DNA from 2 places in the Ramlibacter henchirensis genome. Region 2 is predicted to be linked to the other one. Evidence: predicted binding sites of a transcription regulator. Region 2 holds the regulator's gene; the other holds the start of a gene.
The links. Region 2 encodes NrdR, which represses ribonucleotide reductase genes. Its sites were predicted from a motif close to CACNANATNTNGTG; they were not measured.
Positions count from the first base shown of each region.

Region 1 (3,402 bases), on a different contig from region 2:
CCGCTGGCCGGCAACGTGCGGGAACTGGAGAACCTGCTGCACCGCGCCGTGGCGCTGTCGGATGGCGAGGCGCTGCAGGTCGATGAGGCTGCCACCGCGCCGGCGCCGTTGCCGCCGCAGGCTGCAGCGCCCGCTGCGATGCCCGTGTTCACGCCCGCTCCGATCACGGTCCTTCCGCCGCCGGTCGCCGGTGCCGCCGTGACGGCGGATCCCGCGGCCCTGCAGGCGGCCCTGCTGCCCACGCCCAAGGACCTGCAGGCCTGGCTCGACCAGCAGGAGCGCGAGATCCTCGTGCGCACGCTGCAGGAAACGGGCTTCAACCGCACGGCCGCGGCGCAGCGCCTGGGCCTGAGCCTGCGGCAGATCCGCTACCGCATCGCGCGGCTGGCCATCGCGGTGCCCGGCGGCGAAGAGCCGAATGAAACCGCCGCCTGACAACGCGCTCTGGTCAGGCGGCTGGTACCGCTTCGCCCGCCGCCTCGATTCGCCCAACTTCGGTCCGCGGCCCGCCGGAGCGGCGATCGACCTGGTCGTGGTGCATTCCATCAGCCTGCCGCCCGGCGAATATGGCGGCGACCAGGTGCAGGCGCTGTTCACCAACACGCTGGACTGGCAGGCCCATCCCTACTTCAGGGCCATCGAGGGGCTGCAGGTGTCGTCGCATTTCTACGTGCGGCGCGGCGGCGAGCTGTGGCAGTTCGTGAGCTGCGACGACCGCGCCTGGCACGCCGGCACCTCGTCGTGGCAGGGCCGCGACAACTGCAACGATTTTTCGATCGGGATCGAACTTGAAGGCATCGAGGGCGGGCCGTTCGAAGCCGCCCAGTACGAGGCGCTCGCGGGCCTGTGCGCGGCGATCTCGCAACGCTACCCGGTGCGCCACATCGCGGGCCACGAGCACGTGGCGCCGGGACGCAAGCAGGACCCGGGGCCGGGCTTCGACTGGCCCCTGTTGCGCGACAGCCTCGGTTGGTTGCCCGAGTCCTTTCCACCAGTGACGTAGTTGCCAATCGCGCTCTGCGGTCGAGTTGCGTGCTCGCCGCGTGAGGCGCCGCGCGATCGCGCGCATCGCGTGAAATCGCCCCCTGCGTGTACCCACGCGCGCAGCAAGCAGCCGCGCGGCCTTCAAGGGCATTTCGGCCGCGGGACCGCGCCACATCTGGGCAGTGGATGATGGTTCTCGAACTTGCGCGGCCTGCACGCGCGCGACGCGCCGGGAACCCACATGCTGTCCACAGCCTCTCCACTTGTGATCCACGGGTCAGCCACTAGGTATAGTGGCTTGCCCTGTCCCGGGACCCTATATATAGTGCCCCGCAGGTGGAGGACCGTTACTCGCGTCCCTTCCTAGAACAACCACACCAGCAGAGGAAAGACATGCAATCTGTGTCAAGCGTCGCCAGCACTTCCCCGCAAACCGTGACCGCGATCGGCACTGCGCCCGGCACCGGCCAGCCCGCCGCCAACCCGCTGGCGCACTACCAGATCATCCGGCGCAACGGCGCCGTGGTTCCCTTCGAGCCGAACAAGATCGCCATCGCGATGATGAAGGCCTTCCTGGCCGTGCACGGCACGCAGGGCGCCGCCTCGGCCAGCGTGCGCGAGACGGTCGACGGCCTCACCCAGCAGGTGATCCGGGCGCTGGTGCGCTCGCGCCCGGGCGGCGGCACCTTCCACATCGAGGACGTGCAGGACCAGGTGGAGCTGGGCCTGATGCGCGGCGGCCATCACGACATCGCCCGCGCGTACGTGCTGTACCGCGACCGCCGCGCGCAGGAGCGCGCCAGGCAGGGCACGCCGGCGGTGGTGGAGGCGCCGCTGCTGCACGTGGTGGACGGCGGCCAGCGCATCCCGCTGGACATGGGCCAGCTGCAGGTACTGATCGTGAACGCCTGCGCCGGGCTTTCGGCCGACGTGAAGCCGGATCCGATCGTGTCCGAGACCATGCGCAACCTGTACGACGGCGTGCCGATCGACGAGGTCTACAAGGCCGCGATCCTGGCGGCGCGCACGCTGATCGAGAAGGATCCTGACTACACCTACGCCACGGCCCGCCTGCTGCTGCACACCATCTTCAAGGAGGTGCTGGGCCAGGACATCGCCCCGGGCACGTCGGCCGAGGCCTACGCGGACAACTTCCCCCTCTTCATCAAGAAGGGCGTGGAAGCCGAGCTGCTCAATCCCGAGCTGCTCAATTACGACCTCAAACGGCTGGGCGCAGCGCTCAAGGCCGACCGCGACCTGAAGTTCGACTACCTGGGCCTGCAGACGCTGTACGACCGCTACTTCCTGCACGTGCGCAAGACCCGCATCGAGCTGCCGCAGGCCTTCTTCATGCGCGTGGCCATGGGCCTGGCGCTCAACGAGATCGACCGCGAGGCGCGCGCCATCGAGTTCTACGAGGTGCTCTCCAGCTTCGACTTCATGTCGTCCACGCCCACGCTGTTCAACAGCGGCACGCTGCGTTCGCAGCTCTCGTCCTGCTACCTGACCACGGTGCCGGACGACCTGGACGGAATCTACGAGTCGATCAAGGAAAACGCGCTGCTCTCCAAGTTCGCGGGCGGCCTGGGCAACGACTGGACGCGTGTGCGCGCCCTGGGTTCGCACATCAAGGGCACGAACGGCGAATCGCAGGGCGTGGTGCCGTTCCTGAAAGTGGTCAACGACACCGCCGTGGCGGTCAACCAGGGCGGCAAGCGCAAGGGCGCGGTCTGCACCTACCTGGAGAGCTGGCACCTGGACATCGAGGAATTCCTCGAGCTGCGCAAGAACACCGGCGACGACCGCCGCCGCACCCACGACATGAACACGGCCAACTGGATCCCGGACCTGTTCATGCGCCGCGTCATGGAAAAGGGCGAGTGGACGCTGTTCTCGCCCTCCTCCGTGCCGGACCTGCACGACAAGTTCGGTGCCGACTTCGAAAAGGCCTACGTCGCCTACGAGGAGAAGGCCAGGCGCGGCGAGATCAAGCCCAGCAAGACAGTGCCCGCCTCCGACATGTGGCGAAAGATGCTCTCGATGCTGTTCGAGACCGGCCATCCCTGGATCACGTTCAAGGATGCCTGCAACGTGCGCTCGCCGCAGCAGCACGCGGGCGTGGTGCACTCGTCCAACCTGTGCACCGAGATCACGCTCAACACCAGCGACACCGAAACGGCCGTCTGCAACCTCGGCTCGGTCAACCTGATGCAGCACCTGAAGGACGGCGCCATCGACCAGGAGAAGCTGCGCAAGACGGTCTCCACCGCGATGCGGATGCTCGACAACGTGATCGACATCAACTACTACGCGGTCAAGAAGGCGCGCGACTCCAACCTTCGCCACCGCCCGGTGGGCCTAGGCATCATGGCCTTCCAGGACGCGCTGTACGAACTGCGCATCCCCTACGCGTCGCAG
Region 1 is NZ_SMLM01000001.1:1,550,463-1,553,864, forward strand. Features, by position in the region: gene EZ313_RS07675 (sigma-54-dependent transcriptional regulator) at 1-435, shown strand, start outside; gene ampD (1,6-anhydro-N-acetylmuramyl-L-alanine amidase AmpD) at 419-1,003, shown strand; gene EZ313_RS07685 (ribonucleoside-diphosphate reductase subunit alpha) at 1,378-3,402, shown strand, end outside.
Region 1: a site for NrdR is predicted at 1,299-1,312, ahead of EZ313_RS07685 (ribonucleoside-diphosphate reductase subunit alpha). Genes of this name have one in related genera too.

Region 2 (3,402 bases):
CGTGCAGCCGCCCCATGCCGCGCCACGCCGCCCGCGCGATCCGCGGCTTCACCATGCCGGAGATGATGGTGACGATCGCGATCGCCGCCGTTCTCGCCGGGGTGGCGGCGCCGTCCGTGCGGGACATGGTCGCCAGGAACCGGCTCAAGTCGCACACCAGCGCCTTGCAGACCAGCCTGATGCTGGCGCGCACCGAGGCGATCAAGCGTCAGGTGCGGGTGGTGGTCTGCAAGTCGGCCGACCAGGCCGGCTGCACCACGGCGGGCGACTGGCAGCAGGGCTGGATCGTGTTCCTCGACGCGAACGATTCCGCCTCGGTCGATGCCGGCGAAACCATCATCGAGAAAGTCGGCGCCCTCAGCGGCTCCTTCATCCTCCAGGGAACCGGAAACCTGGCCGACTACGTCTCGTATACCGGCAACGGGTCGGCCAAGGTCACGGCATCGGACAACGTCCAGACAGGCCGCTTCAACCTGTGCCAGACCGCCGGCGGCGATGCCCGGCAGATCGACGTCTTCGCGACGGGCCGCCTGAGTTTCGGCAAGGAACCGGCGCCTACCTGCCCCGTCACGTAAGCAGCGCCGGCGTCCGCGCCTCCTCCCGATTCGGGATGTCGAAGGCCTGACTCGCGAATAGCTTCAGGCGGTGCCTGCACCGCCTGTTACTTCGCTCTCTCCATGCCTTGCCGCCAGCGGGCCGGCCGCGGCGTTCCAGCGGCGCTCGAGCGGCATGACGCTGGTGGAGCAGGCGGCGACGCTGGCCGTCGCAGCGGTCGTGCTGGCCATCGGTGTTCCTTCCTTTCGCCGCGCCACCGAAACCAGGCAGCTGGATCACGCAGCGATGACGATGCTGGCCACGCTCGGCCTGGCGCGCAGCGAGGCGATCAAGCGCGGCAGCCCGGTCGTGCTGTGCAAATCCGCCAATGGAGCTGCCTGCAGCGACAGCGGGGGCTGGGAACAAGGCTGGATCACCTTCCACGACGCCAACAACAACGCGCTTGTCGAGCCCGGGGAAGAGGTGATCCAGAAGGCGCAGGCTCTCGGACCGCACGTGCGTTTCACCGGCAACCTGCAGGTCGCCCGGTACATCTCGTTTTCATCCTTGGGCGCGCCCCGCACCATAGGCGGTGCTTTCCAGGCCGGCACGCTGACGGCGTGTCAACAGCGGGCGGGCCTGACGGCCGTCCGTCAGGTGACGCTGAGCGCCACCGGGAGAGCGCGCCTGGGCAAGGCGAGCGCCAGCGAGTGCCTGTGACGCCTAGCGCCGGACCTCGTCGACCAGCGTCTTGAACTCGTCGATGTCCTCGAAGCTGCGGTAGACGCTGGCGAAGCGCACGTAGGCCACCTTGTCCAGCTTCTTGAGCTCGCGCATCACCAGTTCGCCAAGCCGCGAGCTCGGGATCTCACGCAGGCCCAGCGTCAGCAGCTTTTCCTCGATGCGCTCCATGGCGGCGTCGACCTGCTCGGTGCTCACCGGCCGCTTGCGCAGCGCCAGGTTCATCGAGGCCAGCAGCTTGCCGCGCTGGTAGTCGATGCGGCGGCCGTCCTTCTTGACCACGGCCGGGAAGTTCACCTCCGGCCGCTCGTAGGTGGTGAAGCGCTTCTCGCAGTCGGCGCACTGGCGCCGGCGGCGGATGAAGTCCCCGTCCTCGGACACCCGGGTCTCGACCACCTGGGTGTCGGCGTTGCCGCAGAAGGGGCACTTCATATCGCGTTCCTAGCGGTAGACCGGGAAGCGGCGGGTGAGGGCGTTCACCTTCTCGCGGACCGCGGCGATGTTGTTTTCATCGCGCGGCCTGTCCAGGACGTCGGCGATCAGGTGGGCCGTCTGGCGGGTCTCTTCTTCCTTGAAGCCGCGCGTCGTCAGGGCCGGCGTGCCGATCCGGACGCCGCTGGTGACCATGGGCTTCTCGGGATCGTTCGGGATGGCGTTCTTGTTGATCGTCATGTGCGCCTGGCCCAGCACCGCCTCGGCTTCCTTGCCGGTGATGCCCTTGGCGCGCAGGTCCACCAGCATGACGTGGCTCTCGGTGCGGCCGCTCACGATGCGAAGACCGCGCTCGACCAGCGTCTCGGCCATGACCCGCGCATTGCGGACCACCTGTTCCTGGTAGGCCTTGAACTCGGGCGACAGCGCCTCCTTGAAGGCGACGGCCTTGGCGGCGATGACGTGCATCAGCGGCCCGCCCTGCAGGCCGGGGAAGATGGCGCTGTTGATCGCCTTCTCGTGCTCGGCCTTCATCAGGATGATGCCGCCGCGCGGACCGCGCAGGCTCTTATGGGTCGTGGAGGTCACCACGTCGGCGTGCGGCACCGGGTTCGGGTAGACGCCGGCGGCGATCAGGCCGGCGTAGTGGGCCATGTCGACCATGAAGATGGCGCCGATCTCCTTCGCGACGCGGGCGAACCGCTCGAAGTCGATGCGCAGCGAATAGGCCGAGGCGCCGGCGATGATCAGCTTGGGGCGGGTCTCCCGCGCCTTGCGCTCCATCGCGTCGTAGTCGATCGCCTCTCGGGCGTCCAGGCCGTAGCTGACCACGTTGAACCACTTGCCGCTCATGTTCAGCGACATGCCGTGGGTCAGGTGTCCGCCCTCGGCCAGGCTCATGCCCATGATGGTGTCGCCGGGCTTGAGGAAGGCCAGGAACACCGCCTCGTTGGCCTGCGCGCCCGAGTGCGCCTGCACGTTGGCCGCGTCCGCCCTGAACAGCTGCTTGACGCGGTCGATGGCCAGCTGCTCGGCCACGTCGACGTTCTCGCAGCCGCCGTAGTAGCGCTTGCCGGGGTAGCCCTCGGCGTACTTGTTGGTCAGCTGCGTGCCCTGGGCGGCCATGACGGCCGGCGAGGCGTAGTTCTCGCTGGCGATCAGCTCGATGTGTTCTTCCTGGCGGCGGTTCTCGGCGGTGATCGCCGCCCACAGCTCGGGGTCGGTTTGCTCGATGAGGATGTTGCGGTGGTACATGCGGCAGTCCTTCCAGACTTATGGTCCTTGTGATGCACAAGGGCTGCCCAGGCGAACGGCGGATCGCGGGGAAAGGAGCGGCGCCCTGGCGCGATCGCGCGCGGCGCAACGTCATCTACCCGCGGTACGCTTCCCAGTGGTGTCCCACGTCAGCGCGGGCCACCCCCTTGGGGCGCCGCGCCTATCGCCAGTCGCGTACGGGGAAAGTGTAGCCGAGGGGCCGTGCCGGGGAGACCGGGCGCGGCCGAACAGCTTCAATAGAAGGCAGCGACCTTCTGCGGATCGGCCGGGGCGGCGGCCTCGGGCGCCGCCGGCGTGGGCGCCATCGTGCGGATGGCGGGCGGGGCGGGCGTGATCACAGGAACGGCCCGCCCGGCGGCCACCTGCTGCAGACGCGCGTACTCGGCCAGGACCTTGTCGGCGTAGCCGCCGTCGTCCGGC
Region 2 is NZ_SMLM01000003.1:47-3,448, forward strand. Features, by position in the region: gene EZ313_RS18060 (GspH/FimT family pseudopilin) at 1-575, shown strand, start outside; gene EZ313_RS18065 (GspH/FimT family protein) at 730-1,254, shown strand; gene nrdR (transcriptional regulator NrdR) at 1,258-1,707, opposite strand; gene glyA (serine hydroxymethyltransferase) at 1,717-2,961, opposite strand; gene EZ313_RS18080 (lytic transglycosylase domain-containing protein) at 3,216-3,402, opposite strand, start outside.